Regions from separate parts of the Raoultella sp. genome, predicted to be linked through region 3. Evidence: predicted binding sites of a transcription regulator. Region 3 holds the regulator's gene; each other region holds the start of a gene.

Region 1 (10,747 bases), on a different contig from region 3:
ACGCGGCCACATTTTCCGCGGATAAGTTCGAGCGCATCCGGGTTCTTTTTCTGCGGCATCAGCGAAGAACCGGAGGTGACACGATCGGATAATTCAATAAAACCGGCTTCGCCCGTATTAAAGAAAATCAGGTCTTCGGCGAAACGCGACAGATGAACCATGCCAATCGACGCATCGGAGAGCAGTTCCAGCACATGGTCGCGATCGGATACGCTGTCCAGGCTATTGCGGGTCGCCGAAGCAAAACCCAGCCAGTCCGCCAACTGCTCACGATCGATATCATAGGCGGTACCCGCCAGCGCACCGCAGCCCAGAGGGCTGACGTCCAGACGCTTGAGGGTATCCTGCAAACGGCTTTCATCGCGCGCCAGCATCTCAACGTAGGCCAGACACCAGTGGGCGAACGTCACCGGTTGCGCACGCTGCAGATGGGTATAACCCGGCATCACGGCGTCCTGGTTATTCTGCGCCGTATCCACCAGCGCGCTTTGCAGCTGGCGATTCGCAGAGAGCAGCTCCGCGACCGTATCTTTACACCACAGCTTCAGATCGGTTGCGACCTGGTCGTTACGGCTACGCCCGGTATGCAATTTCTTACCCAACTGGCCCACTTTGTCGATCAGTTTACCTTCCACCCAGCTATGGATATCTTCGGCATCGCTTGCAAGAATTTGCTTCGGATTCGCCCGCACCTCTTCCAGCAGCACGCTGAGCGCCTCTTCCAGCTGCTGCTGCTCAGCGGCACTCAGCACGCCCACCGTCACCAGCGCTTTAGACCAGGCAACAGAGCCAACGATATCCTGCTCCGCCAGGCGGTAGTCGAAGCGCAAAGAGTCGTTGAACTGCTTGAACCGCTGATCTGCTGCCTGAGTAAAACGCCCGCCCCAAAGTGCCATAACCATTTCCTTACATTCGTTTAGTTCTGCCGGGTGACGCTTCGCTAACCCGACCTACAGTCTTGTAGGCCCGGCAAACAATACGCCGCCGGGCATAAAATATTAAGCCAGAATACGCGTGCCGATCGGCGTGCCATTAAACAATGCCGGCAGCTGTTCCGCGTGACGCCAGGAGGCGATATCCACTGGGCGTCCCAGCGCGCGCGCCGCATCCAGCGCGGCATTCACCTTCACGATCATGCCGTCAGTGATAATGCCTTGTTCGATCAGCTGCTCCGCCTTCGCCGCGGTCATCTCCGCGATACGCTGGCCTTTACCATCGAGAATACCGCTGACATCGGAAAGCAGAATCAGATCCGCGCCGAGGGTCGCCGCCAGCGCAGTGGCCGCCTGGTCAGCATTCACGTTCATCAGCTCTCCTTCATCGGTCACGCCGATCGAACTGACTACCGGCAGGTAGCCGCCGGCCAGCAGGGTGTTAATCAGCGCCGGCGATCCCGGCTGCGCCAGGCCAACGTGGCCCAGATCTTCATCAAGCTGAGTGACCTTCACGCTGTCACCATCGCCAAGGAACAGGCCAACGGACATAATATGGTGTTTCTTCGCCCATGCCAGCAGCGTCTTATTCGCGGTTCCCGCCAGCGCACCGGTAATAATGTCGATCTGATCCGCAGGCGTCACCCGCAGACCATTTTTCTTGTTCACCGGCAGGTTGAGCTGCTTCATCAGCTCATCCACCACACAGCCGCCGCCGTGAACAATAACCAGCGGACGATGATGCGTTTCACGATAATTGACCAGCGCGGTAAACAAACGCTCCAGCGCTTCTTCGCTGTCGAGTAAAACGCCGCCGAGTTTGATAATTAATGGGTTCATCATCACACCTTAAATAAGAGACTGCGTTTCAGCGAAGCCGAAACGAATATTCGCGCACTGTACTGCCTGTGCTGCCGCGCCTTTCAGCAGGTTATCTTCCGCAGCCACCACGATAATATGCTGGCCCTGAACCGCAAAACCGATATCACAGAATGGCAGACCTACGACGTTTTTCAATGCGGGCACGCTTTTATCGTATAAACGGACCAATGGCTTATCGGCATACGCCTGCTGGAACACCCTGGCAACCTGCTCTTTGCTGACGCCTGGCTTCAGGCGGCAGGTAATGGTTTCCAGAATCCCACGTTTAAAGTTGCCAAGATGAGGCGTAAAAATCACCTCTGCGCCCAGATGAGTCGAGATTTCCGGGTGGTGGCGATGGTTGAACACGCCATACGGCTGCAGGCTGACTTCACAGAAGCTATTGCCGATGGCCGCCTTACGACCCGCACCGCTGACGCCGCTGGTCGCGTTGATCACCGGCCACTGGGTAAGATCCAGCAGGTCCGCATCGATCAGCGGCTTCAGAGACAGCTGAGCCGCCGTCGGATAGCAGCCCGGTACGGCAACCAAATTCGCCTCTTTCAGTTTGTCGACGCTCCACTCAGCCAGACCATACACTGCCTGCTCAAGCAGAGCCGGATGCTGATGAGTAAAGCCGTAATATTTTTCGTAGAACGCAGCGTCGTTGACGCGGAAGGCGCCGGATAAGTCGAACACCACGCAGCCTGCGGCCAGGAACTGCGGCGCCAGGTCGTGACTCACTTCATGGGCGGTAGCGAGGAAGACAACATCCACCCCGTCGCTAAATTCGCTGATATCTGACATCGGCTGCAGCGGTAAATCCACAATGCCTTTCAGCTGCGGATGCAAATCGGAAATTAATTTCCCTGCATCATTGCTTTGCGCGGAGACCGTCAAAGCGGTTATGGTCATATGAGGATGGCGATTTATATAGGTCACTAGCTCTGCGCCGGCATAACCGCTGGCACCCACAATCAGCGTCTTCAACATCGGGGCTCTTCACCTTCTTACGTCATATTTGTCCAGGAAGCATTTATCTTCCTCACCCTGTTAAGCCGTAAGCACTTTCCCTACATTTTATGGGTTTTCTTACGCTCAACGATAATGTATTTTTATTCATAAATAATGCATGAATATTGATACTATCATGACTCGAGGTGTGTCAACAATGAAAAACAATTTACCCCCATTTATCGAGATTTACCGCGCATTGATCGCCACACCTTCCATCAGTGCAACCGAAGAGGCGCTGGATCAAAGTAATGAGACTTTAATCAATTTACTTGCCGGCTGGTTCCGCGAAATTGGCTTCAATGTCGAAGTGCAGCCGGTGCCGGATACGCGCAATAAATTCAATATGCTGGCCAGTAGCGGCCACGGCGCTGGCGGCCTGCTCCTTGCCGGACATACCGATACCGTTCCCTTTGATGACGGCCGCTGGACCCGCGATCCTTTCACCCTCACCGAGCACGAAAACAAACTGTACGGCCTCGGCACCGCCGACATGAAAGGTTTTTTTGCCTTTATTCTTGATGCCCTGCGCGATGTCAATGTGAGTCAGTTGAAAAAACCGCTCTACATCCTGGCGACCGCCGATGAAGAGACCAGCATGGCCGGCGCCCGTTACTTTGCCGAAACAACTCTGTTGCGCCCTGATTGCGCTATCATCGGCGAACCGACCTCTCTGCAGCCGGTACGCGCGCACAAAGGCCATATGTCCAACGCTATTCGTATCCAGGGACAGTCTGGACACTCCAGCGATCCGGCGCGTGGCGTCAACGCCATTGAGCTGATGCACGATGCTATTGGTCGCATCATGCAGTTGCGCGACTCGCTGAAAGAGCGCTATCACTACGATGCCTTCACTGTACCGTATCCGACGCTCAACCTCGGGGCTCTCCATGGCGGTGACGCGTCAAACCGCATCTGCGCCTGCTGCGAGTTGCATATGGATATTCGCCCGCTTCCGGGTATGACACTCAACGATCTTAACGGACTGCTGGATGAAGCACTGGCACCGGTTAGCGAGCGCTGGCCGGGCCGCCTGACCATCTCCGAGCTGCATCCGCCAATTCCAGGCTACGAATGTCCGCCAGACCACCGGCTGGTGCAGGTCGTTGAAAAACTACTCGGCGCACAAACTGAAGTTGTGAACTACTGTACCGAAGCCCCGTTTATCCAGACGCTCTGCCCGACGCTGGTTTTAGGTCCTGGCTCCATTAATCAGGCCCACCAACCGGATGAATATCTGGAAACCCGCTTTATCAAGCCAACCCGGGAGCTTATTACACAGGTTGTCCACCATTTCTGCTGGCACTAAAAGCCTGCGGATCCCGCCTCTTTTACTGGGGCGGGACGGTGATTCTGGTCACATTTTAATAAGCAACACTTATCAGACGACGTCTGAATTAAATTTCGTAAATTGCCGCCATTTATTCGTTTGCTGAAGCGATTTCGCAGCAATTGACGTGGGGGTTTTTACGTGGCTTTATAAAAGACGGCTGCTTATCCGCCGCTCAACGTTGCAGAGTGCCGGGTATAACAAAATAAAATGAGATGGGGTGTCTGGGGTAACATGAACGAACAATATTCCGCTTTGCGTAGTAATGTCAGTATGCTCGGTAAGGTGCTAGGCGATACCATCAAGGATGCTCTGGGAGAGAACATTCTTGATCGTGTCGAAACTATCCGTAAATTGTCCAAATCCTCTCGCGCCGGCAATGAAGCCAATCGCAAGGAATTGCTCACCACTCTGCAAAACTTGTCCAACGACGAGCTGCTGCCGGTAGCGCGCGCCTTCAGTCAGTTTCTGAACCTGGCCAATACCGCTGAGCAATACCACAGTATTTCGCCAAATGGCGAAGCGGCCAGCAATCCGGAAGTGATTGCCCGTACCCTGAGAAAGCTTAAAGAGCAGCCTCATCTCAGCGAAGACACCATTAAAAAAGCGGTAGAATCCCTCTCTCTGGAGCTGGTACTCACCGCTCACCCCACCGAGATCACCCGCCGTACGCTGATCCACAAAATGGTGGAAGTAAACAACTGCCTGAAGCAGCTTGATAACAAAGATATCGCTGACTACGAGCACCACCAGCTGATGCGCCGTCTGCGCCAGCTGATTGCCCAGTCATGGCATACAGATGAGATCCGTAAATACCGCCCGACACCGGTGGACGAAGCAAAATGGGGTTTTGCCGTTGTTGAAAACAGCCTGTGGGAAGGTGTTCCAAACTACCTGCGCGAGCTGAACGAACAGCTGGAAGAGAACCTCGGTTATCAGTTGCCGGTGGACTTCGTCCCGGTGCGCTTCACCTCCTGGATGGGCGGCGACCGCGATGGCAACCCGAATGTCACCGCCGATATTACCCGCCACGTGCTGCTGCTGAGCCGCTGGAAAGCAACCGACCTGTTCCTGAAAGATATTCAACTGCTGATTTCCGAACTGTCGATGGTCGAGTGTACCGATGAAGTGCGGGAGCTGGCTGGCCCGGAAGGCGAGCAGGAACCGTATCGTTATCTGATGAAAAAGATGCGTACCCAGCTGATGGAAACGCAGGCCTGGCTGGAAGCTCGCCTGAAAGGGCAGAAGCTGCCGAAACCTGCCGGCCTGATTACTCAGAACGAACAGCTGTGGGAGCCGCTTTACGCCTGCTATAAGTCACTGCAGTCCTGCGGCATGGGCATTATTGCCAACGGTGAACTGCTCGATACCCTGCGCCGCGTGAAATCGTTTGGCGTACCGCTGGTACGTATCGATATCCGCCAGGAAAGCACCCGCCATACCGAAGCGCTGGGGGAGATGACTCGTTATCTCGGTATCGGCGATTACGAAAGCTGGTCAGAAGCCGACAAACAGGCATTCCTGATCCGCGAACTAAACTCTAAACGTCCGCTGCTGCCGCGTCACTGGGAGCCAAGCAATGAAACCCGCGAAGTGCTCGACACCTGCAAAGTGATCGCCGAAGCGCCACGCGGATCTATCGCCGCCTACGTGATCTCCATGGCGAAGACCCCATCCGACGTGCTGGCGGTTCATCTGCTGCTGAAAGAGGCCGGTATCGGCTTCGCCTTGCCGGTTGCACCGCTGTTCGAAACCCTGGATGACCTGAACAACGCCAACGACGTCATGACCCAATTGCTGAATATCGACTGGTATCGCGGCTTTATCCAGGGCAAACAGATGGTCATGATTGGCTATTCTGACTCAGCAAAAGATGCCGGCGTGATGGCTGCTTCCTGGGCGCAATACCAGGCGCAGGATGCGTTGATCAAAACCTGCGAAAAAGCCGGTATTGAACTCACGCTGTTCCACGGCCGCGGGGGTTCTATCGGTCGCGGCGGCGCACCAGCGCACGCGGCGCTGCTTTCGCAGCCTCCGGGAAGTCTGAAAGGTGGCCTGCGCGTCACTGAACAGGGTGAGATGATCCGCTTTAAGTATGGTTTGCCGGAAGTCACTATCAGCAGCCTGTCGCTCTATACCAGCGCGATTCTGGAAGCCAACCTGCTTCCACCGCCGGAACCAAAAGCAGAGTGGCGCGATATCATGGCCGAGCTATCCGATGTCTCTTGTAAAATGTACCGTGGCTATGTACGTGAAAATAAAGATTTCGTGCCTTACTTCCGCTCCGCCACCCCGGAGCAGGAGTTAGGTAAACTGCCGTTAGGTTCGCGTCCGGCAAAACGTCGCCCAACCGGCGGTGTCGAATCGCTGCGCGCCATTCCGTGGATCTTCGCCTGGACACAGAACCGCCTGATGCTGCCCGCCTGGTTAGGTGCTGGCGCGGCGCTACAGAAAGTGGTCGAAGGGGGTAAGCAGAGTGAACTGGAAGCAATGTGCCGCGACTGGCCGTTCTTCTCCACCCGCCTCGGCATGCTGGAGATGGTCTTCTCGAAAGCTGACCTGTGGCTGGCGGAGTACTACGATCAGCGCCTGGTGAAATCGGAGCTGTGGACGCTGGGTAAAGAGCTACGCAAGCTGCTGTCTGCCGACATCAACGTCGTGCTGGCGATTGCTAACGACTCACATCTGATGGCCGATCTGCCATGGATCGCCGAGTCTATCCAACTGCGTAACATCTATACCGACCCACTGAACGTCCTGCAGGCTGAACTGCTGCACCGTTCGCGTCTGGCGGAAGCCGAAGGTAAAGAGCCGGATCCGCGCGTCGAACAAGCGCTGATGGTCACGATTGCGGGCGTTGCCGCAGGTATGCGCAACACGGGCTAATTTCTCAGCCGTTCCCGGTCACACTCTGTTTATCGGGAAAAAACCGGATAGCGCCTTATCCGGTTACGCTTTCCCCGGTCAGCATCACGTGACCGGGGATTTTTATTGATAACTGAAAACCACGTCTTGTGGGCGTGGTCAGCAACAGGTTTTGGCTCTGCCTTACTGTCATTGGATTTAAATCTTACAGAACTGGCAGAGGCTTTTTTTTAAGGATTTTGGTACGCCCCTATGGGGCGAAATCAATGCCGCCTTCTATGAAGGCGGATTTTTACTAGTGGTGCAGCATTTCGTCGACAATCTGCTCTTTATGCAGAGCATAGGGATAATATGTCGGCCAGTTATCCATTTCTTTCAGTAACGCCTCCTGCGAGTCATTGCCCATAAAGATGTGGAAATGTTGTGATTTGCGCGGTCCGATAATATGATCGCTGAACTGAACAAATTTCGGCGCTTTTGACTCCGCCTGCTGGCATTCGAACAGGTAACGCACCCCCTTCTTGCCGGAAACATAGGTCAGGATCTTATAGCCGGAATAGGTATATTTACAGGCATTAACAGTCTTGCCAACGTGGAACTCCATCATGTTATCTTCGATCCCAATCTGGTCCACATCGGTGGCATACCCTTTCTTGTAATATTCCCGATATTCCGCCACGCTCTTGCCGCCCGCTTTTTTGGCTTTTTGCTCCAGTACCGGATCCAAATCGCCATTCAGCAGATACGGATTCACCGACTGCCAGATCCCGTCCCAGTCGCTTAGCGCCCGATCTTTAACATCTGTATCGGCAAAAATACCCTCGCTGGCCTTAACCTCCGCCTCCGTTAACGCGGGGCCATGGCTATGGTGACCATGGGCAAAGGTCTGTGCACTGGCTAACAACATGCCAATACCCAGCGCAAGGGCAGAAATCTTTTTGGTCATCACTCTCTCCTGAGTTAACATTTGCAATAATGCGTTACGATATAACATATCACACATAATCTGCAATACTGTTCCTCCCTCTTTGCCCGCTGACTTTTACCCTTTCCTCGCTGTACGGTATGATAAAAACGTGGCGTCTTTTACGGAGCAAGAATGGATATCGATCTCAACCAACACATCGACGCTTTAATCAAAAACCCGGCAACGATCGGGCATATCCGCTTTACCAACGACAACCGCCCGGCTTCTGGTAACGTGGAGAAGGTTGATTTCCCACGCCTCGAAATCATTCTTGAAGGACAGCTTCACGATGCCGGTATCAAAGCCGATCCGCCCGTGCTGTCGCGGCACGACGTGCTGTTTATTCCCGCTGGCGGATGGCATTCTCCCCATTGGCAGTTATCCTGTACTGTCCTGAGTATTGTATTTGGCAAGCAGCAGATAGAGCTCACTCTGACGCGCTGGAACGGCAGTACGTTGAATGTTGAGGATAAGCTTCAGTTACCACGCCGCGGCCCCCGGACGGGCTCCTTCCTGCTTCAGGCGCTCAATGAGATGCAGATGCAACCGCAGGAACAACACACCGCGAGATTTATCGTTATCAGCTTGCTGAGCCATTGCGCCGATCTGCTTGGCAGCCAGGTGCAAACTGCCTCACGAAGTCAGGCGCTCTTTGAGGCGATCCGCAAATATATCGACGCTCACTTTGCCGGACCACTAACCCGCGAATCGGTGGCACAGCAATTTTATCTCTCGCCAAACTATCTCTCCCATCTGTTCCAGAAATGTGGACCCATGGGGTTTAACGAGTATCTGAATCACATCCGGCTTGAGCAGGCCCGTATGCTGTTAAAAGGTCACGACATGAAAATTAAAGATGTCGCTCACGCCTGTGGTTTTGTCGACAGCAACTATTTCTGCCGTCTGTTTCGCAAGAATACCGAGCGTTCCCCCTCCGAGTACCGCCGCCAGTACCACAGCCAGTTGACGGAGAAACCACGCTAAGCAGAAACTAGATTTTTGTAAGTAAGCCCCGCATTTTTATGATCATCCAGCCCGGATACGCCAGATATAGCTGGAAAACGTGATCTAAATCATCCTTACCCGCAATGCGTACATTTATCCAGTTTTTGGCAAATTTGTCATCTGGCGACCCGCCGAGGAGAAGCCGTATTCTTACCTCAACATCACTGAATTGAGCATTGAGGAAAGGCTATGAAACTCTATCTGGACACCGCGAACGTAGCAGAAGTTGAACGTTTGGCACGCATCTATCCGTTAGCCGGAGTGACCACCAACCCGAGCATTATCGCCGCAGGCAAAACGCCGATCTGGGATGTTCTCCCGCGCCTGCAAAAGGCCGTCGGTCCCGCTGGAACGCTGTTTGCCCAGACTATGAGCCGCGAGGCTGAGGGCATGGTGGCGGAAGCCAAACGGCTAAGTAACGCCGTTCCAGGCATCGTGGTTAAAATCCCGGTCACCGCTGAAGGCCTCGCCGCTATCAAATTACTGAAAAAAGAAGGTATCCCAACGCTGGGTACCGCGGTCTATAGCGCCGCGCAGGGGCTGCTGGCAGCGCTGGCGGGCGCAAAATATGTTGCCCCTTACGTCAACCGCGTCGATGCCCAGGGAGGGGACGGTATTCGCATGGTGCAGGAGTTGCAATCCCTGCTGGAGCAACACGCGCCAGGGAGCAAAGTGCTGGCCGCCAGCTTTAAAACTTCGCGTCAGGCGCTGGATTGCCTGCTGGCCGGCTGTGAAGCTATCACCCTTCCCTTAGATGTAGCGCAACAAATGCTCGGCACCCCCGCGGTAGAGTCAGCCATAGAGAAGTTTGAGCAAGACTGGAATAACGCTTTTGGTAATCTGAACCTGTAACCCGATTGTCGCGTCGCCAGAGGACGGTGCCACGATCAACCAGGAGGAATAGAAATGGATCGCATTATTCAATCCCCAGGCAAATATATTCAGGGCGCGAATGCTATCACCCGCCTTGGTAACTATCTCAAACCGCTGGCCGAACGCTGGCTCATTGTTGGCGACAAGTTTGTGCTGGGGTTTGCTGAAGAAAAGCTACGTAAAAGCCTGACCGATGCGGGTCTGGCTGCTGAAATCGTGCCGTTCGGCGGCGAATGCTCGCATAATGAAATCAATCGCTTGCGCGACATTGCTGGCTCTGCCCGCTGCAATGCCGTGCTGGGAATCGGCGGCGGAAAAACACTGGATACCGCAAAAGCATTAGCCCACTTTATGAATCTTCCGGTGGTGATTGCCCCGACAATTGCCTCAACAGACGCCCCCTGCAGCGCCCTCTCCGTTATCTATACCGACGAAGGCGAGTTTGACAGCTATCTGATGCTGCCGCGCAACCCGAACATGGTGATTGTCGATACGCAGATCGTCGCAGGCGCTCCGCCCCGCCTGCTGGCAGCGGGTATCGGCGATGCGCTGGCCACCTGGTTTGAAGCCCGCGCCTGTTCACGCAGCGGCGCCAGGACCATGGCCGGAGGCAAATGCACTCAGGCAGCGCTGGCACTGGCTGAACTGTGCTACAACACGCTGATTGAAGAAGGTGAAAAAGCGATGCTGGCGGCAGAGCAACACGTCGTCACGCCAGCGCTGGAGAAAGTGATCGAAGCCAACACCTATCTGAGCGGCGTTGGTTTTGAAAGCGGCGGGCTGGCAGCAGCGCACGCGATCCATAACGGCCTCACCGCCATTCCGGACGCGCATCACTACTATCACGGTGAAAAAGTCGCCTTCGGGACGCTGACGCAGCTGGTTCTGGAAAATGCTCCG
Region 2 (10,747 bases), on a different contig from region 3:
GCTGGAAGGTCTGCTGCGTCTGGCGCACCCGATCATTCCGTTCATCACTGAAACCATCTGGCAGCGTGTGAAAACCATCGTTGGTATCAATGCGGACACCATCATGCTGCAGCCGTTCCCGGCTTACGATGCGGCTCAGGTTGATGAAGCGGCGCTGGCCGATACCGAATGGCTGAAGCAGGCGATCATTGCCGTACGTAATATCCGTGCGGAAATGAACATTGCCCCGGGCAAACCACTCGAACTGCTGCTGCGCGGTTGCAGCGCCGACGCTCAGCGTCGCGTGACCGACAACCAGAACTTCCTGCAGTCCATGGCGCGTCTGGAAAGCATCACCGTGCTATCAGCCGACGACAAAGGTCCGGTTTCCGTCACCAAAATCATCGACGGCGCCGAACTGCTGATCCCGATGGCAGGTCTCATCAACAAAGAAGATGAGCTGGCGCGTCTGGCGAAAGAAGTGGCGAAGATCGACGGTGAAATCAGTCGTATCGAAAGCAAACTGGCTAACGAAGGTTTTGTCGCCCGCGCACCGGAAGCGGTGATCGCCAAAGAGCGTGAGAAGCTGGACGGTTATGCCGAAGCGAAAAGTAAACTGATCGAACAGCAGGCGGTCATCGCCGCGCTGTAATCCTCCCGCCCCTTGCCTGCTCAGGCAAGGGGCGTTTTTATCCGCGATACCCGCTTGCGCTCCCCCCGCTCGCGATGTTATTAACAACACCATCCGTCATTTTTTGCTATGAGTAATCGTATGAATACGATCGCGACCGTTACGGCGTCGCTGCGCCGCATCACCGCTGAAGACAATGCTGCTATCGCCAACGTTATCCGCCAGGTTTCCGCGGAATACGGGCTGACGGCCGATAAGGGCTACACCGTAGCAGACCCCAACCTCGATGAGCTTTTTGAGCTCTACAGCCAGCCGGGCTCCGCCTATTGGGTGGTTGAACAGGATGGTCGGGTAGTCGGCGGCGGCGGCATTGCTCCGCTGGCGCATAGCGAACCGGATATCTGCGAACTCCAGAAAATGTACTTTATGACCTCTGCCCGTGGCCAGGGGCTGGCGAAAAAGCTGGCACTGCTGGCGTTAGATTATGCCCGCGAGCAGGGTTTCAAACGCTGCTATCTGGAAACCACCGCTTTCCTGAAAGAAGCCGTCGGGCTATATGAGCGCCTGGGCTTCGAACATATCGACGGGCCGCTGGGTTGCACCGGCCACGTTGACTGCGAAGTCAGGATGCTGAAAGTGCTGTAGCGCCAGCAAAACGGCAACGCGGATTAATCGAAAAAATGCATGATTCTCATGCAAAAAGAGCGTTATTCACCGCAAGTTTTCGCTAATACACTATTCGAGCATTGGATCTTTTAGCCTGCCGCCGCGGCAGGCCTTGCTCAGGATAGAACATAATGAAAAAACTCTCCCTCCTGCTCACCGGCAGCATGATACTTGCCGGTATGGCTTCCAGCGTTAACGCCGCCGAAATTGCTGGCAATACCGAAGGCGCTCAGGTCATCCGTGTGGAAAAAACCCGGGGCCGTATCGATGCGCTCAACGATATCGTATATAGCCAGGTAAAAAGTACCGTCGCCGTTCGTCAACTGCATATGTCTTTACTGGTGCCGCGTAACGGCGATCTGAAACCGGCAATCGTCTATTTCCCCGGCGGCGGTTTCACCAGCGCGGCCTGGAATAAGTTTATCGAGATGCGTATGGCGCTGGCGTCGGCGGGATTCGTCGTCGCGGCGGCGGAATACCGTACGGTTCCCGATACCTTCCCGGCCCCGGTTATCGATGGTAAAGCCGCCGTTCGCTATCTGCGCGAACATGCCGCGGAGTACGGTATAGATCCGTCGCGTATTGGCGTCCTCGGGGATTCCGCTGGCGGCTATATGGCACAAATGCTGGCGCTCACCAATGGCGACAAAACGTTCGATCGTGGCGATAACCTGGCGCAATCATCGGACGTGCAGGCCGCCGCCACGCTGTACGGTATTTCGAACCTGTTGAATATCGGCGAAGGTTTTCCGCAGGCGATTCAAAAAGTGCACCAGTCACCTGCAGTCACTGAAGCGCTGCTGGTCCACGGTAGCGCCTTTCGCGACTGGCCGGGAGCGACGATTACCAGTGACCCGCAAAAAGCGCTGGCTGCCAGCCCGATGGGCCATATCAGCGGTAAAAAGCCGCCATTTTTAATTATGCACGGCAGCGCCGACACCCTGGTTTCACCGGTACAAAGTCAACAGCTCTATCGCGCCCTGAAGAAAGAGGATAATCCGGCCGATTACGTGCTGCTGGAAGGCGCGGAGCACGGCGATGACAGCTGGTATCAGAAGCCGGTTATTGAACGGGTAGTGAACTGGTTTAAAACCACCCTCGGCGCGCCCAAAGCCGCCGCGACAGCAGAGAAAGATAAAAACGCCAATCTGTAATGGATCGTCAGGCCGCGGCGGTGAAGCTGCGGCCTGACGCTCAGGCGGGCACGCCGCTGTGAAAACGAAACTCCGCCTCGGGCGCGTTAATCAGCGCCGCCTCCGCCTCGCCAAGCTGGTGAATACGTTCACTGATATCCTCTTCGGCAATCTGTTGCGCCAAATCCAGATAGTCCTGATAGTGCCGCGCTTCGGAGCGTAGCAGCGACAGATAGAACTTTTGCAGATCGTCATTCAGCCACGGCGCCAGCGCGGCAAAGCGCTCGCAGGAGCGCGCTTCGATATAGGCTCCGCAAATCAGCTTATCGATGAGCATCACCGGTTCGTGGGAACGCACCTCTCTGCGTAACCCACGGGCATACTGACTGGCGGTGATTTTGACGTACGGGATATCGTGGGCCAGCATTATTTCCCGCACCTGCCAGAAATGGTGCAGCTCTTCTTTAATCAGCAGCACCATGCTGTCCACCAACTGACGGCACCAGGGATCGTCGGTCTGCGGCATAGTGCTTTTATTAATCCGTTTATGCAGCGCGACGAAATCCGGCTCGGGACCCCAGCGGTAGGTAAAGTCCTCATACGGCTTCAGGCAGGCCAGCAGCTCGTCGGCCCCTTCTTTATCAGCGACATATTTACGCACCAGCAGCAGCGCGTTTTGTGCCGCTTTTAGCTCACAGACCATATGATCGGTCAGCAGCAACGGGAGATTTTCCGGCTTACGGGCTTCATCAATCCACGCCTGTGGCGTTGGGCAGTGCAGGAAATCATGTACCGGGGAGAGTATTTGCGGGTAGTCCATTGAAGTTCCTTGCTATACGGTAACGGCTGCTGGCCGTTACCGTATCCAAACAGACACAATATTATTGTTCAGGGTATAACGAGACGAAAATCCCGACAACATAGAGAAAGATGTCACCGGGGTTTCTGTGTGTAGCCAGCAAAGACGCGGCCTGCAGGATGACGTGCGGATTTACTTAGTGGCGAACGCCGTCATCGTCTTCATCGACGAAATCGTCGTCATCTTCATCACCATCTTCGCCGTTCGGGTCTTCATAGTACGTGCCCCAACCGTCATATTCGACGCCGAATTTTTCCGCCAGAGTCATCAGTTGCTCAACCTGGTCATCAATCAGCTCTACCTTCAGGGCACTTTCACTCAGGATGTCACAGCAGATAACCACTTCACCTTCTTCCACTTCCAGCTCTTCCGGCTCGGTCACTTCGTAACCCAGCTTGAAGGCCTCGACAGCCACTTTCTCCAGCGTTTCGAAGTCATCGGCAGAGAGATGGTGTTCAATCGTGTACAGCGCGTCCGGATCGCTGCCGTCTTCGAGCAGCTCTTCGATAATCAGACGCGTTTCTTCACGCTGTTCTTCCAGTAGTTCCGGGTTTGCCATGGCTCGTTCCTCATAATGTGCGGCAGATACATCTATTGTCACATACCGCCGAGATTGCCTCCACCTTTGCGAGAAAGATTTGTGCAACGGGGTTGCAAATGAATATTCATACATATAAATTGAATTTTAATTCAATATAGAGCTTAAGCCATGTGAGGGAATTATGTCCGCGTTTTATCAGAAGCATTTTTTGAAGTTACTCGATTTTACCCCTGCAGAAATCACCGACCTGCTGAAGCTGGCGACCAGACTGAAAACCGATAAAAAAAACGGTATTGAAATCCAGCATCTGGCTGGAAAAAACATCGCGCTCATCTTCGAAAAAGACTCTACCCGTACCCGATGCTCTTTCGAAGTTGCCGCATTTGATCAGGGTGCCCGCGTCACCTATCTCGGGCCAAGCGGCAGCCAGATAGGCCATAAAGAATCAATTAAAGATACCGCCCGCGTGCTGGGCCGGATGTATGACGGCATTCAGTATCGCGGCCATGGACAAGAGATTGTCGAGACACTTGCCAGCTATGCCGGCGTACCGGTGTGGAACGGTCTGACCAACGAGTTTCATCCCACCCAGTTGCTGGCGGATTTATTGACCATGCAAGAGCATCTGCCGGGGAAAGCCTTTAACGAAATGACTTTGGTGTATGTTGGCGACGCCCGCAACAACATGGGCAACTCGATGCTCGAAGCTGCGGCGTTGACCGGACTGGATCTGCGCCTGGTTGCTCCGACAGCATGTTGGCCCGAAGAGAATCTGGTGGCGGAATGCCGGGCGCTGGCACAGAAAAACGGTGGCAACATCACTCTGACCGAAGATATCGCGGCAGGCGTGAAAGGGGCGGACTTTATCTACACCGACGTGTGGGTCTCGATGGGCGAAGCCAAAGAGAAATGGGCGGAGCGCATTGCGTTACTGCGCGCTTATCAGGTGAATAGCGAGATGATGGCGCTGACCGGTAATCCACAGGTGAAGTTTCTGCACTGCCTGCCCGCGTTCCATGACGATCAAACGACCCTTGGTCAGCAGATGGCGGCGGAATATGGCCTGCATGGCGGCATGGAAGTGACTGACGAGGTCTTCGAGTCGCCGGCAAGCATCGTCTTCGATCAGGCGGAAAACCGGATGCATACCATCAAAGCGGTGATGGTGGCGACACTCAGTAAATAGTCGTTCTCTCGCGGCCTGTTCCCGGATTGCGCTGCGCTTATCCGGGCTACCCGCCCCCAAACCGCACGGATCTGTAGCCCGGGCAAGGCGCCTGCCGCAGCCCGGGGGATTTTTTTACGCCATCAGGATCTTCACTACCGCCTTACGCACTTTGGCCGGTTCACCCACGGCACACAGCGGCTTATGCACTTCTCCCGGGTAAAAGACCACAAAATCGCCCTCGTTCAGCACGACGGTTTTCTCCTGTTCACCAGCAGACAGAAACGCAATATCTCTGTCCGCCAGCCAGTCAATGTCCGGTGCGCCGGCAGGCCGGGTGCTGAAGGTCATAGCCTCCTGACCGCGGAGCACAATCTGGATATCCAGATAGCGTGTGTGGTATTCCGCGCGACGGGCGGCAAGAGGTTCGGTCGTATCTTCCGAAATCATATAAAACACGTTATTACCGTCAATATCGTATTTGCCGGGCAGCGTCTCTTCGCTCACGTGCGCATTAACGTGTTCAATCGCCTGACGCAACGCGTCCGGTAGCCAGGCCTGCAGATGATGAATGTGACCAACGAACATAATACCCCTCAAAGATAAAACAGCTTTTCATTTTTGTTTTTATACGCCCCTTCACACTGCCATACCACATCTTTTTTGCGGTTTTTTGCGCTGACGCAGGCTTATCGAAGCAATCGTTTTCTTGTTTGTGTACTAATCGCTTGATCCGAAATTTGAGCTGCGTATAATGCCGGTCGATTTGCCGGGAGGAAGCATGGTCTACTGCGTACGACATTCTGTCTTACCGCGTCTGAACACAGGCGCTGGCGTAGCGTTTTTCTTTCCGTTGCTCAATGAATTCTCGAAGCCCCTTATTTAAGGGGCTTTTTTTTTGCCCAGGCGTCAGGAGATAAACATGGCTAACCCGCTATATCAAAAACATATCATTTCCATAAACGATCTCAGCCGGGAAGACCTCGAACTGGTCCTGGCAACCGCTGCAAAACTGAAAGCGAACCCACAGCCGGAACTGCTGAAGTATAAGGTTATCGCCAGCTGTTTCTTTGAAGCCTCCACCCGTACCCGTCTGTCGTTTGAAACGTCGATGCACCGCCTTGGCGCCAGCGTGGTGGGCTTTTCCGACAGCAACAACACTTCGCTGGGCAAAAAAGGGGAAACCCTGGCCGACACCATTTCGGTCATCAGTACCTACGTCGATGCCATCGTGATGCGCCACCCGCAGGAAGGGGCTTCGCGTCTGGCGACCGAATTTTCTGGCGGGGTCCCGGTCCTCAACGCCGGCGACGGCGCTAACCAGCACCCGACACAGACCCTGCTGGATCTCTTCACCATCCAGGAAACTCAGGGCCGTCTGGAAAACCTCAACGTCGCAATGGTCGGTGACCTCAAATATGGCCGCACCGTCCATTCGCTGACCCAGGCGCTGGCGAAATTTAACGGCAACCGCTTCTACTTTATCGCCCCGGATGCGCTGGCGATGCCGCAGTACATCCTCGATATGCTGGATGAGAAAGGGATTGCCTGGAGTGTGCACAGCGCCATTGATGAAGTGATGGGAGAGCTGGATATTCTGTACATGACACGCGTGCAGAAAGAGCGCCTTGACCCGTCGGAATACGCTAATGTGAAAGCACAGTTTGTCCTGCGCGCCGCCGACCTCGAAGGCGCCCGTCACAATATGAAAGTGCTGCACCCGCTGCCGCGCATTGATGAAATCACCACCGATGTCGATAAAACGCCGCACGCCTGGTACTTCCAGCAGGCCGGCAACGGCATCTTCGCACGCCAGGCGTTACTGGCACTGGTACTGAATCGCGAGCTGGCTCTGTAAAGGGGGAAACGACCATGACACACGATAATAAACTGCAGGTAGAAGCCATTAAACGTGGCACCGTCATCGACCACATCCCTGCGCAGGTGGGCTTTAAGCTGCTGACATTATTCAAACTGACCGAAACCGATCAGCGTATCACCATCGGTCTGAACCTGCCGTCAGGTGAAATGGGCCGCAAGGACCTGGTCAAAATCGAGAATACCTTCCTGACCGACGAACAGGTGAACCAGCTGGCGCTGTATGCGCCGCATGCGACGGTCAACCGCATCGATAATTATGAAGTGGTTGGTAAGTCACGCCCTAATCTGCCGGAACGGATTAACAGCGTGCTGGTCTGCCCGAACAGCAACTGTATCAGCCATGCCGAGCCGGTTTCCTCAAGCTTTGCGGTGAAAAAGCGCGAAAACGATATCGCGCTGAAGTGCAAATATTGTGAAAAAGAGTTTTCGCATTATGTGGTTCTGGCGAACTAATTGAGGTTGGTATTGGCCACCCGGCTACCTATAATGGCCGGGTTCCATACGCGCTATCCTTCAAGCTGTTTCTTTGTCGGCCATGCGGGCGCTTTCCCCCTTGCCGCGTCGATGCAACTCGAAGGATTTTGCGTCCCTATTTAATAATGCTGTTATTCAGGAGAACTCATGTCTAAAACTATCGCGACGGAAAATGCCCCGGCAGCAATCGGCCCGTATGTTCAGGGTGTTGATCTGGGCAGCATGATCATCACTTCCGGTCAGATCCCCGTCGATCCGAAAACCGGTAGCGTGCCGGAAGATGTCACCGCTCAGGCGCGTCAGTCTCTGGACAACGTCAAAGCTATCGTTGAAGCCGCAGGCCTGAAAGTCGGCGATATTGTTAAAACCACCGTGTTCGTTAAAGATCTGAACGACTTCGCCACCGTGAATGCCGCTTATGAAGCGTTCTTCACCGAACATCACGCGACCTTCCCTGCGCGCTCCTGTGTTGAAGTCGCTCGCCTGCCGAAAGATGTGAAGATCGAGATCGAAGCGATCGCGATCCGTCGCTAAGCCTCGCATCCCCTCACCCACGCACCTTGATCGCTGCGCCGGGTGAGGGCGTTTCACTACTCAACCTTCGTCGCCCGCAGTAGTTTCTCCAGCGGATATACCGCCGCAATCACCAGCTCATCCTGCGTTTTCGCCGCTTCGTCCAGTTGCGCCTGAACCGAGGCATACTCTTTATCATCCAGGGTTCCCTGACGCGCCACCAGATCGGTCAACCGTATCCCCAGCGTCGCCAGCTTATCCACCTGCGCCACCACCGGTTTTATCGCCGCCAGCTGATAGCTGTTTTCCGTCAGCCCCTGGGCATCGGCGATATTATTTTGCCAAAGGGTAAAAATATGGCGCAGCGCATCCGCGCTTTCGCTGTCTTCAGCATCACTGATCAAACGCGCCGCCCAACGATCGAGGTTGCGTATGGTGGGACTTTCCGCCGGTAGCGCATCAGCGAGGCGGTTCAGCGGCTCAAACAGATGATAATGATTAGCCTGGAATTTCAGATGCTGGCGGGTGTGGTAGTGCGCCGGCTCCAGCGCCTGAGCGAGAATTTGCAGCGGCAGCGTGCTGCTGCCATTGGCTAAGCGCGTGAACTGCACCAGTTGCTGGGTATGTTGCTGCAGGCCAACCGACACTGTAGACCAACTGTCTATTGCCTGTAGCCGCTGATACATGTTATCGCTGTCGTTGACATCCTGCGCCGACCATAACCGCTCCGCCACCGCAAAGGCCCGCGGCCAGAGTTTAATATCCAGCACCGGCGCCGCCACATTTTCCGCCCACAGCGCCGCTTCACCGCCGAGCAGGTTCTTCTGCTGGTCCGTATCCGGGACCACCGGCGGTGTGCCCTGGGGAGTCGCTTCCAGCCTGTGACCGCTGACAGGATAGCGGGTGTTGCCCAGCAGAAAATAGCCTCCCAGTTTATCGTCGTTCACGGTCAGCACCGGCCGGGTTTCCCCCATCCAGGTGTCGACGCGAAAGGTCAGCCGATCGTCGCCGCCCCATTCAATATCCTGCACCGCACGACGAGATTTACCGTTGAAATCAATAAAACCGCGCCAGCCACCCTCGCCTTTAACCAGTGTAAAGCTCCCCTCAACCGCACTGCCCTTCAGCCGCGGCATCGAGAAGCTCCAGCTCTGCGCGCTGTCGTTATCATCGATCGCCTCCACGCCGTTCAGCCCCTGGGGCACAATTTCATTGCGATAGTGGTAGACGGTGTACTGCGGCTGGTCGAGATAGAAACCGGTGGAAAGGATCCCCCGATAGCCCTGTTTTGCCACCTCGCCCAGCGCATCCTGCCCCTGCCAGGACTGAATCAGAATGCTTTTCGGCAAGTCGGGGTGATAAATTTCATCCCAGCCTACCATCTGCCGGTGGTATTTTTCGAGGATCGCCTCCAGCCTGCGGTTGAAGTACGCCTGCAACGCGTGGCTATCGGCCAGCCCTTTCTCGCGCATAAATGCCTGGATAGTCGGGTTCGCTTTCCACTGACTGTCGTCAACTTCATCCCCGCCGATATGTAGATATGGGTCCGGGAAAATCGCCGCCAGCTCGCCGATCATCGCCTCCGCAAAGGCGTAGGTGGCCTCTTTGGTGGGATCGAGCACGGGTTTCAGCACTCCCCAATGGCGCTCCATTTCGTAGGGCCCCCGGGCGCTCATCAGTTCCGGGTAGGCCACCGCAATCGCCGACGCGTGGCCGGGCATATCAATTTCCGGCACCACGCGAATGCCGCGGTCCGCCGCGTAGCGCACCACCTCTTTCATCTGCGCCTGCGAATAAAACAGCCCGTCGCTGGCCTTCTGTTGTAGTTTCGGATAACGCGTGGAGGCGAAGCGCCAGCCCTGATCGTCGGTCAGATGCCAGTGGAAGACGTTCAGCTTGGCCGCCGCCATGCCGTCAATCTGGCGTTTGATCGCATCCAGCGGCAGGAAGTGGCGAGCGGAATCCAGCAGCAGCCCACGCCACGGGAAGCGCGGCGCATCATCAATCGTGACGTAAGGAATCGCCGTATTTTCGGCGCCGTTCTGCAACAGCTGGAGTAGCGTTTCCATCCCGCGCATCGCGCCAAACCGGGTATTCGCAGTGAGGGTAACGCCCTCGGCGGTCACCTTCAACTGGTAGCTTTCATCGCTGTCAGGGTGAGGAATCGCCGGCACTTTTTTGGCCACTACCACGTTAATCGTCGGCATGTTAGTCAGCGCCATTTGCGGTTGTAGCGTCCAGCCGGTCTGGCGGGCAATACGCTCGCGCCAGCGGCCTACGGCGTCGCTGGGTACGTCGCCACTCACATTCAGCGTCAGCTGGTTATTTAACACCAGCTCGCCCGGCGACTGCGGGCGTTCGACATGAGCCGGCCACGGCATCAGCGGCAGATCGCCCGCCGGAGCAGCCTGTGCCATCGCACCAAATAATAATCCGCTGCTCAGCAGGCCATAACGCACAGAATTAAGCATGAGTTTTCCTTTTGATGACGGGCCAAAAAAAGCAAAACATTGGGTTAACATGCGCGCCAAAGAGCGTCAAGCAAAGGGGATGACGGGGTTCACAACTTTCTGAGATTTAAGAGAAAGGCCAAAAAAACCGTTCTCCCTCGAGGGAGAACGGTCGGCACAAAGACGGGTTATTGCCAGCCGTAACGACGGCTGTAGAAGCCTTTTACCATCTGCGTCAGCGTCATGTAGCCTGCCAGAATGGCAATCAGCCACGGGAAGTAACTCAGCGGCAGGGCCTGCAGCTGCAGATAGCTCGCCAGCGGCGAGAACGGTAGAGCGATACCCACCAGCATCACCACCAGCGTCATGGCAAACAGCGGCCACGCGGCGCGGCTCTGCACAAACGGAATCCGCCGCGTACGGATCATATGCACAATCAGCGTTTGCGACAGCAA
Region 3 (10,747 bases):
CCTTCCGGGGCGATAATTTCAAATTCATTATCAGGGCGCACGCTATACTCAAGCCACGAATGGCTGGTGAGATCGGCCGGTTTTTCCGGGATGCCCGCCTGCTGTAGGTAGCTTTTCGCTGCGCAGAGCACCATCGGCATCGAGCCAAGCCGGCGTGAAAAGAGACTGGAATCCTGCAATGCCCCGACACGGATCACCACATCCAGGCCGTCAGCAATCAGATCCGGCGCAGGAATTCCGGTGACCAGGTTGACGGATAAACCCGGGTACTCTTTCAGCATTCCGGCGGTAATGTGGGCGAGGACATTCTGTGCCATAGTTGAGGAGCAGCCGACGCGCAGCGTACCGATAGGCGTATTATTAAACGCGTACAGTTGCTCATGGACGTCCTGCGCTTCGAACAACATTCGTCGGCAGCCCTGGTAATAGATCTTACCGGCTTCTGTTAAGCCAAGGCTGCGGGTGCTGCGGTTAAGCAGCTTCACCTGGAGTTCATCTTCCAGTTTGGCGACAGTCTGGCTGATGGATGAAACGCTCATCTGGAGCTGGTGTGCCGTGGCGGTAAATGAACCAAGTTCAACCACTTTGGCAAAAACGGACATGCGTTTTAATCGTTCCATTATTCACTCTGACTTAAAAGTGATTTAGATCACATAATATAGATCATGCTGCAATTGTTACGTTACTATATTGTTAGCTACATAATAAACGCTTCACCATATCACCTGTACGCTTCTTACCAAGGTCATTATGAGTCTGTTTCCTGTCATCGTGATTTTCGGCTTGTCGTTTCCGCCGATCTTCTTTGAGTTGCTAATCTCGCTGGCCATCTTCTGGCTGGTTAACCGACTGCTGGTTCCCACCGGCATCTATGATTTTGTCTGGCACCCTGCACTGTTTAATACCGCGTTATATTGCTGCCTTTTTTATCTGATATCGCGTTTGTTCGTTTGAGGTCGATGTGAAAACACTAACAAGAAATATCTTCCGTACCGCAATCACTGTGATACTGGTTATCCTGGCATTTGTCGCGATTTTTCGCGCCTGGGTCTATTACACCGCGTCTCCCTGGACACGTGACGCGCGATTCAGCGCCGACATCGTGGCCATCGCACCCGATGTTTCCGGGCTGATTTCGCAGGTAAATATCAAGGATAACCAGCTGGTTAAGAAAGACCAGGTTTTGTTTGTGATTGACCAGCCGCGTTATCAGAAAGCCCTCGAAGAAGCTCAGGCCGACGTTTACTACTACCAGACTCTGGCGCAGGAAAAACGTGTTGAAGCCGGCCGCCGTAATAAGCTGGGTGTACAGGCGATGTCTCGAGAAGAGATAGACCAGGCCAATAACGTCTTACAAACGGTAGAACATCAGCTGGCGAAAGCCGTGGCCAGCCGGGATCTGGCTAAGCTCGATCTTGAACGCACAGTTGTCCGCTCGCCGGCCGATGGTTGGGTGACTAACCTCAACGTTTACAACGGTGAATTTATTACCCGTGGCTCGACAGCCGTGGCACTGGTGAAACAAGATAGCTTTTACGTGGTGGCCTACCTCGAAGAGACCAAACTGGAAGGAGTACGTCAGGGCTACCGTGCGGAAATTACTCCGCTGGGAAGCAGTCGCTCGATTAAAGGTACGGTGGACAGCATCGCCGCCGGGGTGACCAACGCCAGCAGCAGCAGCGACGCCAAAGGGATGGCTTCCGTGGACTCTAACCTTGAGTGGGTTCGCCTGGCTCAGCGCGTGCCGGTCCGTATTCGACTCGACAAGCAGCAGGGCAATCTGTGGCCAGCGGGGACAACCGCGACGGTAGTGATTACCGGTAAAGAAGACCGTGATACAACCCGGGTGAACTTTTTCCAGAAACTGGCGATGCGCCTGCGTGAGTTTGGTTAATCGCCATGGGGATCTTCACCATTTATCCCCGGCACCTTCGCTTCGCGATTAAATTAGCGTGCGCGCTGGTGCTGGCACTCTTTGTCGGCTTCCACTTTCAACTGGAAACGCCGCGTTGGGCGGTGCTCACCGCGGCTATTGTCACCGCCGGTCCCGCGTTTGCCGCCGGTGGAGAACCTTATTCTGGCGCCATCCGCTATCGTGGGATGCTGCGTATCGCCGGGACGTTTATCGGCTGTATTGCCGCGCTGGCGATAATCATTCTGATGATTCGCGCGCCGCTGTTGATGATGCTGGTGTGCTGTGTGTGGGCGGGGTTCTGCACCTGGATCTCTTCGCTGGTTCGCGTCGAAAACTCCTACGCCTGGGGGCTGGCAGGCTATACCGCGCTTATCATTGTTATCACCATTCATACCGACCCGATGCTGGCGCCGCAGTTTGCCGTTGAGCGTTGTAGCGAGATTGTGGTGGGCATTGTCAGCGCCATCATGGCGGATCTGCTATTTTCCCCTCGCTCGATTAAGAAAGAGATCGATCTTGAGCTGGATAACCTGCTGGTCGAACAGTACCGCCTGATGCAGCTTTGCGTGGCGCATGGCGATAGCGAAGTGGTTGATAAAGCATGGGGGGCACTGGTGCGTCGGACCAGCGCGCTGGAAGGAATGCGCGGCAACCTTATCATGGAGTCCTCGCGCTGGGCCCGGGCCAATCAGCGTTTGAAGGCCATTAATACTCTTTCTTTAACGCTGATTACCCAGTCCTGCGAAACGTACCTGATCCAGAATTCGCACCCGGAAATCGTGACCAATGATTACCGTGAGCTGTTTGCCGAGCCGGTTGAAACCGTGCAGGATGTCCATCGACAGCTGAAAAGAATGCGCCGCTTTCTGACCTGGAAAGGGGAGCACAATACGCCGGTAACGATTTACAGCTGGGTTGGCGCCGCGACACGCTATCTGCTGTTGAAGCGCGGCGTGGTTGGCAATACCAGGATTAGCCGGGTTGAAGATGAAGTGCTGCGGGGGGAAGTGGTAATAAAGGCGGGTTCCGCCGAGCATCATCATGCGATGGTCAACTTCTGGCGCACCTCCATTTCCTGCATTCTTGGGACGTTGTTCTGGCTGTGGACCGGCTGGACCTCCGGCAGCGGGGCGATGGTGATGATTGCGGTGGTGACGTCGCTTGCCATGCGCCTGCCAAACCCTCGAATGGTGGCGATAGATTTTCTCTACGGTACGCTGGCGGCCTTACCACTGGGGGCGTTGTTTTTCCTGGTGATTATGCCCGCCACGCAGCAGAGCATGCTGTTGCTGTGTATCAGCCTGGCGGCGATGGCGTTCTTTATCGGTATTGAGGTACAAAAACGGCGGCTGGGATCGCTGGGAGCGCTGGCGAGTACCATCAACATTCTGGTACTGGATAACCCGATGCAGTTTCAGTTCAGCCAGTTTCTTGATAGCGCGTTGGGCCAGATCGTCGGTTGTTTTCTTGCGCTGATGGTGATTCTGCTGGTGCGGGATAATTCACAAGCGCGTACCGGGCGTGTGCTGCTGAATCAGTTTGTTTTGGCAGCGGTTTCATCGCTGACGACCAATACTGCGCGTCGTAAAGAGAACCATTTGCCAGCGCTTTATCGGCAGTTGTTCCTACTGTTGAATAAGTTTCCCGGTGATATCGCCCGTTTCCGCCTGGCGCTGACCCTGATTATTGCCCATCAGCGTCTGCGGGATGCGCCTGTGCCGGTGAACGACGATCTGTCGGCATTTCACCGCCAGCTGCGACGCACCGCAGACCATGTGATTTCCGCAGTCAGTGATGATAAACGACGTCATTATTTCGCTCGTTTGTTAGAAGAGCTGGACGTTTATCAGGAAAAACTGCGGGTCTGGGAGGCGTCACCTGCGGTGACGGAACCGGTCCGACGGCTGGTGGATATGTTACGTAAGTATCAGCATGTATTGACCAATAGCTAAACCTGAACCGACGCTAAAGCGTCGGTTTTTTTATCACTATACTTAATCATCGGGGATATTCGCGTTTCGTTCAGGGAAGCCGGGAGAGAGCCCCGGCACGTGTACGCAGGGATGTATTGGCGGGTGGCAATAGCGCGATGTTGACAGGGTGTAGGCGATGACTATCTATACATTTGATTTTGATGATATAGCCGATCAGCAGGATTTCTATCGTGAGTTTTCACGGATCTTCTCGCTCAACCGCGAGCAGGTGAACAATCTGGACTCATTGTGGGAAGCCGTAACCGGCGGTCTGCTACCGCTGCCACTGGAGATTGAGTTTATTCACTTAAGCGATAAACAGCGTCGGCGCTTTGGCGCCTTGATATTGCTGTTTGATGAAGCGGAAGAAGAGCTGGAAGGGGAGCTAAGGTTTAACGCCCGGCAAGCATAAAAAAGCCCCCGACAGGCGGGGGCAAGTCGTCGGACAAGACGACGAGGGTTTATTTGTACAACTCAGCTGTAGCGTGCCAGCTATCGCCGGTACGGGCTTCAATAATACGGTAGCTGCTTGCGCCTTCTTTTTCGGCTTTAGCCGCCAGTTCATGGCGCATATCCATCGGGGCGCTGCCTACCTGAGAAACAGAGATGGTGCCCAGCGACTGCAGGTTTTGAGCTTGTTCCTCGTTGACCTGATGTACGGCGGCGCTGGCGCCGAAGGAGAGGACGGAGGCCAGGCCCAGGGATGCGATGATCATTGAACGTTTCATAAATTTTACTCCAACCATTTGTTGCAGCGGCAGGAGGCTGTAAATAGACCTGGGCCGCTGGAAATTATTCGTATTCAGTTAGTAACCGACAATCGTTACGTCTTATTTATAAAGCTCTGCCGTCGCGTGCCAGTGGTCACCGGTACGGGCTTCGATAATGCGATAAGAAGATGCACCTTCTTCCTGGGCTTTCTTGTTCAGCATTTCATGCATATCCATCGGGGAAGCACTCACCGCGCCGACGGAAATGGTACCGATTGACTGACGGTCTTGCGCCTGATCGCTGTTGATAGAATCAGCGGCGAAAGCGCCAAAAGACAGAACAGACAGGATGCTTAGTTCAGCTACAGATGTTTTGATTTTCATGATGTTTACCTCGTCGAATCTTGTTATTGAGGGCTCTTTGTTTCGTGACCCTCATCACAAAATCAAGTATACACTAATAACCAAAAATATTAATACTCTGCTAATCATTTTGCGAGTAAATAATTACAAAGAATTGTCTTTTTTATAACGTATAAGAATTAGAAATGTCATTTACTCGCTACATAAGACTTAGATAGCGATTAAAATCATATAGATAAGATATTTTGATATTTTGTGCGCTTATGGCCCGTTCATTCGGTAAATGTATGTATAGAGGCCGAAAATCACACTAAATGTTAAAGAAATGCAACATTTTTGAAAAGGCCCTCTGGTCGGAACCAGAGGGGAGGCCCTCAGAGTTCCTGTTCAAACAGAACGAGAATTGCGTCGTATAGATCTTTGACGGTGAAGCCTCTGGCCGGGGTCGTGAAGATGGTGTCATCGCCGGCAATGCTACCGAGGATACCTTCCGATTTTCCGAGAGAGTCCAGCAGGCGAGCAATTAGTTGCGCTGCCCCCGGGCTGGTGCGAATAACCACGACGGCATCGTTATAGTCGATATCGAGCACGAGGTTTTTCAGCGGGCTGGAGGTCGTCGGAACGCCAAGTTCGGCAGGCAGGCAATAGACCATCTCCATTTTGGCGTTACGGGTACGAACCGCGCCAAATTTAGTCAACATGCGGGAGACTTTCGATTGGTTGATATTATCGAAACCTTCTTCCTGCAGCGCCTGGACGATCTCACCCTGAGAGCTGAACTTTTCTTCCTTCAGCAGCAGTTTAAACGCTTTAACCAGTTCTTCTTGTTTTGCCGAACTTCGCATAAGTCACCCAAATTATGGTGGTAAAAACAACATCATTATGCATAGTAATGAATTTTTATGCAAATAATCCGCGGGAGGATAAAGTAAATAATGTTATGAAGGGGGCATATTTTAGCAAATAACCCTGCTAAGGAACATGCCTTCATCACAGGGCGTAAATCGCTGTAAAAGTAAATCAAATGTTATGAGAATGATGTTGTTTTGCCGAATAAACTGGGTGTATTGTAACCAACAGTCGATCCGGTACTACCTTTTGCTGGATGGTCAGTCTTGGGGATAAAATGTAAAGCGGATGGATCGCTGCGCACCAGAACGCATTCTTTAACCATACTTATTGTAATTGTTCATCTTGTGAATTAAGGTCCAGGCGACGGAGTAACGAAAGACTATATTAACCATAATAAGGAGTTTAGGATGAAAGTTGCAGTCCTCGGCGCCGCTGGTGGAATCGGCCAGGCGCTTGCCCTACTACTTAAGACCCAACTGCCTTCAGGTTCAGAACTCTCGTTGTACGACATTGCTCCGGTCACGCCGGGCGTGGCGGTTGATCTTAGCCATATCCCTACCGATGTAAAAATCAAAGGTTTCTCCGGTGAAGACGCAACTCCAGCGCTTGTTGGGGCTGATGTGGTGCTGATTTCTGCTGGTGTAGCCCGTAAACCAGGCATGGACCGATCCGATTTGTTTAACGTTAACGCGGGTATCGTGAAGAACCTGGTACAGCAGATAGCGAAAACCTGTCCTCAAGCCTGCATTGGCATCATTACTAACCCGGTGAACACGACGGTGGCCATTGCCGCAGAGGTGTTGAAAAAAGCGGGCGTTTACGATAAGAACAAACTGTTTGGCGTCACTACGCTGGACATCATCCGTTCGAATACCTTTGTGGCTGAGCTGAAAGGTAAATCCGCATCCGACGTTGAAGTGCCGGTAATTGGCGGACACTCCGGCGTGACCATTCTGCCGTTATTGTCGCAGATTACTGGCGTGAGCTTCAGCGAGCAAGAAGTCGCCGATTTGACAAAACGCATCCAGAACGCTGGTACCGAAGTTGTTGAGGCCAAAGCAGGTGGCGGTTCTGCCACGCTCTCTATGGGGCAGGCGGCCGCTCGCTTTGGTCTTTCCTTAGTGCGTGCGATGCAGGGCGAGAAAGGCGTGGTCGAATGCGCTTATGTTGAAGGCGATGGTCAGTACGCGCGCTTCTTCTCGCAGCCATTACTGTTGGGCAAAAACGGTATCGAAGAGCGTCAGTCGTTCGGTAAGCTGAGCGCATTTGAGCAACAGGCACTGGAAGGTATGCTGGATACGCTGAAGAAAGATATCGCTATGGGCGAAGATTTCGTCAACAAATAAATGGCGATGCGATAAAAAAACCGGAGCCGCGGCTCCGGTTTTTTTATGTCGGTCAGTTGGTCGCCGGATATTCCTGAACGGCAATATGCAGAGTGATTTTTTTGTCATCGCGCATGATAACCACCGGAATTTCTGAGCCGGGGCGGATTTCCGCGACCTGGTCCATGGTTTCGAGGGCGGAAACCGCCGGTTTATCATTCACCGAAATAATCACGTCATTGGCGCGGATACCGGCCTGAGCCGCCGGACCATCCGGGGCAACGTCATTAACCACAATGCCCTGCAGCTGATCGATGCCACCGCCCTGAGCGTGCAGCGGCGCAATCTCGCGGCCGCTGATACCGATATAACCGCGGATCACACGGCCATCGCGAATCAGCTTATCCATGATCTTGGTTGCCAGCTGGAAGGGAATCGCAAAGCCGATCCCTTCCGGCGTTTCACCATCATTACTTTTATCAAATGACAGTGTGTTGATGCCCATCAGTTCGCCCAGCGAGTTCACCAGCGCGCCGCCGGAGTTACCATGGTTGATTGATGCATCGGTTTGCAGGAAATTTTGTCGCCCGGTAGGGTTCAGACCAATACGACCGGTGGCGCTGATAATCCCTTGAGTAATCGTCTGACCGAGGTTGTAAGGGTTACCAATCGCGAGGACCACATCACCGATATGCGGGACCCGTTTCGGGTTGATAGGAATGACCGGCAGGCCGGCATTGGCGTTAATTTTTAAAACCGCCAGGTCAGTCAGGGTGTCAGAGCCAACCAGTAAGGCTTCAAAAACGCGACCATCCTGCAGGGCGACAATAATCTGATCCGCATCATTGATGACGTGTTTGTTGGTCAGGATATAGCCACGCTGGTCCATGATAACGCCGGAACCCAGAGTCAACTGATTATGGCTGGTACCGTTCAGCGCGCGGTTATAGACGTTGACCACCGCAGGCGCGGCGCGGCGAACGGCAGAATTATAGCTGGCGGGCGATTCGTCCGCGCTATCGTACTGGGTTGTCGTCGACAGATGCCATTGACGCAGCGAAGGCATCAAGGCCAGAAGCAGGCCGCCGACGATCAAACCAATGAGTACAGAACGTAAAAACTTTCCAGGCATGATACCGGTATCGTTGATGGATGGACATGCGCAGCATAGCACGAGTTATCCGGACATCGCACGGCGGGCGATGTCCGGAAATACGTGTTATCGCAGCAGCAGATAGATGCTTTCGTTACCGCGAATGATGTTGAGGGCGATGACCGCCGGTTTGCTCTCCAGCACTTTACGTAGTTCGGCAATAGAGCGCACGCGCTCGCGGTTAAGGCCAATAATGATATCGTCCTTATGCAGGCCAACCTGCGCCGCCGGGCTACTTTTATCAACGTTGTCGACGACGACGCCTTTGGTGCCATCTTTCATTTGACCGTCGCTCAACGATGCCCCCTGAAGCGCAGGGATGATGAGCTCGGCGCTGGCGGTAGACGAAGTACTCTTATCCAGAGTGACTTCGACATCCAGCGGTTTCCCGTCGCGCAGCAGGCCCAGCTTCACTTTGGTGCCAGGTTCGGTCGTGGCAATTCGCGAACGCAGTTCGGCAAAGCTGCTCAGTGGTTTGCCGTTCATGCTGACAATCACGTCGCCGGACTTAATCCCGGCTTTCGCCGAACCTGAGTTTGCTAAGACTTCGCTGACGAAGGCCCCGCGCTGAGCGTCAATATTCATCGCTTTGGCAATATCCGCGCTCATTTCCATGCCTTTAATTCCCAGCAGACCGCGTTTGATTTCGCCAAACTGGATCAGCTGTTGAGCGAGGGTTTTCGCCATATTACTCGGAATGGCAAAGCCAATGCCGATGCTGCCGCCACCTGGCGCCAGAATCGCGGTGTTGATACCAATCAGCTCGCCGTTCAGGTTCAGCAGCGCGCCGCCGGAGTTCCCCCGGTTGATGGAGGCATCGGTCTGGATAAAGTTCTCCAGCCCTTCAAGGTTCAGCCCGCTGCGACCGAGCGCGGAGATAATACCGGATGTGGCGGTCTGTCCGAGGCCAAACGGATTCCCGACGGCCACGGCGAAATCGCCAACGCGAAGTTTATCGGAATCGGCGATCGCGATTTGCGTCAGATGGCTGGGGTTTTGTAATTGCAGCAGGGCGATATCGCTCTGATCGTCGCTGCCGACCAGCTTCGCATCAAATTCGCGGCCATCGTTGAGCTGAACGCTGATTTTCTGTGCCTGGCTGATCACGTGATTATTAGTCAATACATAGCCTTTGGCGGCATCGATGATGACCCCGGAGCCCAGGCCTTCAAAAGGCTGAGCCTGCTCCTGAGGTACATTGTCGCCAAAGTACTTTTTCAACTCTTCCGGCATGTTTTGCGCGGGGGCGGCGGTCCCTTCAACCTGTACGCTCACGACCGCGGGCAGCACTTTTTCCAGCATCGGCGCAAGGCTTGGCAACGCCCCCTGGCCGGGTACCTGCGTGGGTAACGATGCCGTAGCCGTAGGTAAAACCGACAACGATAACCCGATGCTTAACGCTAACGCACTCAACAGCAAAGTCTGTTTCTTCATTAGATGCTGGCTCTCGTAACCTGATGTGGATGGAAAAACGTCCCGAATGGCCTGATGTTATTGAATTTTCAACCGGCTAACAATGCGGTCAATGATTAAATAATAGCTGGGATGTAGGGTTGAGGCGGGCGCAGAGAGTGCGCCCGGATAATATTTTTGCTGGCAGGGATAAATCAGTCGCGTTTTGCGCCACCGCGCAGCAGGCCAGATGCACCTTCAGAATAATCGCGTGGCATCTGGACCGGTGCTTGATCGTTACCGGCTTCTGACTCCGCCAGGCGATTGCGGAACGGGTTTGCGTCCGCCATGGTATCCGGCAGCAGGCTGCTGGAGCTTTTTGCCATGTGCTGATACAGCTGGCGGTAATCATCAGCCATGTTATCCAGCAGTTCAGCGCTGCGGGCAAAATGACTGACCAGCTCTTCACGATACTCTTCAAGCTCTGTTTTATTTTTTTCCAGTTCGAACTGCAGCGCCTGTTGTTGACGTAATTTGCGGTTGCCAAAACGCATGGCGACGGCACCGATGATGATACCGACAACTAGCCCAATTAGCGCATATTCCCAGGTCATGTACATCTCCCGTTGTTTTGTGGTTCCGTAGGGTGGCTCTGTAAGGCTCTCCGCCTGCGCCCGATAGTGCCACTATAACCGCTAATTCCACAGAAGTGGAATCCTGGCGTATCATCGCGTAGTGTAGAACGGCCTTTTTTTCGTCAATCGTGAGCTTCAGCATTACGGTTTTCAAGGAATAACAATTAGATCATGCAAAGCCTGTCCCCAACATCGCGTTACCTTTTGGCTCTCAAAGAGGGCAGTCATCAACCTGACGACGTCCAGCAAGAAGCGGTAAGCCGCCTCGATACTATCTATCATGAACTGCAGAAGAAACCCGCTCCGGCGCCGCAAAGCAGCGGCCTGCTAGCAAAATTCGGCAAGCTGCTGGGTAAGCGCGAACCTGCCGTCGAGCCCGCGGCTGTGCGTGGCCTCTATATGTGGGGGGGCGTCGGGCGAGGGAAAACC

Evidence for each region. Region 3 encodes ArgR, which controls arginine synthesis, uptake and breakdown. Its sites were predicted from a motif close to ANTGAATAAAAATACANT; they were not measured.
Region 1: the regulator ArgR is predicted to act here: its motif matches at 2,900-2,917, upstream of argC (N-acetyl-gamma-glutamyl-phosphate reductase).
Region 2: the regulator ArgR is predicted to act here: its motif matches at 3,946-3,963, upstream of argF (ornithine carbamoyltransferase).

Annotation. Positions count from the first base shown of each region.
Region 1 is NZ_JBCNNS010000087.1:7,142-17,888, reverse strand. Features, by position in the region: gene argH (argininosuccinate lyase) at 1-896, opposite strand, end outside; gene argB (acetylglutamate kinase) at 999-1,775, opposite strand; gene argC (N-acetyl-gamma-glutamyl-phosphate reductase) at 1,782-2,786, opposite strand; gene argE (acetylornithine deacetylase) at 2,965-4,116, shown strand; gene ppc (phosphoenolpyruvate carboxylase) at 4,372-7,023, shown strand; gene zinT (metal-binding protein ZinT) at 7,298-7,948, opposite strand; gene ACZAHD_RS15390 (AraC family transcriptional regulator) at 8,102-8,953, shown strand; gene fsa (fructose-6-phosphate aldolase) at 9,164-9,826, shown strand; gene gldA (bifunctional L-1,2-propanediol dehydrogenase/glycerol dehydrogenase) at 9,881-10,747, shown strand, end outside.
Region 2 is NZ_JBCNNS010000020.1:30,980-41,726, reverse strand. Features, by position in the region: gene ACZAHD_RS05475 (valine--tRNA ligase) at 1-631, shown strand, start outside; gene ACZAHD_RS05470 (GNAT family N-acetyltransferase) at 752-1,255, shown strand; gene ACZAHD_RS05465 (alpha/beta hydrolase fold domain-containing protein) at 1,408-2,430, shown strand; gene miaE (tRNA isopentenyl-2-thiomethyl-A-37 hydroxylase MiaE) at 2,471-3,229, opposite strand; gene rraB (ribonuclease E inhibitor RraB) at 3,405-3,827, opposite strand; gene argF (ornithine carbamoyltransferase) at 3,991-4,995, shown strand; gene ACZAHD_RS05445 (YhcH/YjgK/YiaL family protein) at 5,110-5,562, opposite strand; gene ACZAHD_RS05440 (pyrBI operon leader peptide) at 5,756-5,860, shown strand; gene ACZAHD_RS05435 (pyrBI operon leader peptide) at 5,835-5,894, shown strand; gene pyrB (aspartate carbamoyltransferase) at 5,897-6,832, shown strand; gene pyrI (aspartate carbamoyltransferase regulatory subunit) at 6,847-7,308, shown strand; gene ridA (2-iminobutanoate/2-iminopropanoate deaminase) at 7,477-7,863, shown strand; gene ACZAHD_RS05415 (beta-N-acetylhexosaminidase) at 7,920-10,313, opposite strand; gene mgtA (magnesium-translocating P-type ATPase) at 10,481-10,747, opposite strand, start outside.
Region 3 is NZ_JBCNNS010000011.1:941-11,687, reverse strand. Features, by position in the region: gene aaeR (HTH-type transcriptional activator AaeR) at 1-620, opposite strand, end outside; gene aaeX (p-hydroxybenzoic acid efflux pump operon protein AaeX) at 751-954, shown strand; gene aaeA (p-hydroxybenzoic acid efflux pump subunit AaeA) at 962-1,894, shown strand; gene aaeB (p-hydroxybenzoic acid efflux pump subunit AaeB) at 1,900-3,867, shown strand; gene ACZAHD_RS03160 (barstar family protein) at 4,025-4,300, shown strand; gene yhcN-B (DUF1471 family stress response protein YhcN-B) at 4,350-4,616, opposite strand; gene yhcN (peroxide/acid stress response protein YhcN) at 4,719-4,982, opposite strand; gene argR (transcriptional regulator ArgR) at 5,336-5,806, opposite strand; gene mdh (malate dehydrogenase) at 6,221-7,159, shown strand; gene degS (outer membrane-stress sensor serine endopeptidase DegS) at 7,212-8,270, opposite strand; gene degQ (serine endoprotease DegQ) at 8,358-9,725, opposite strand; gene zapG (Z-ring associated protein ZapG) at 9,899-10,297, opposite strand; gene zapE (cell division protein ZapE) at 10,490-10,747, shown strand, end outside.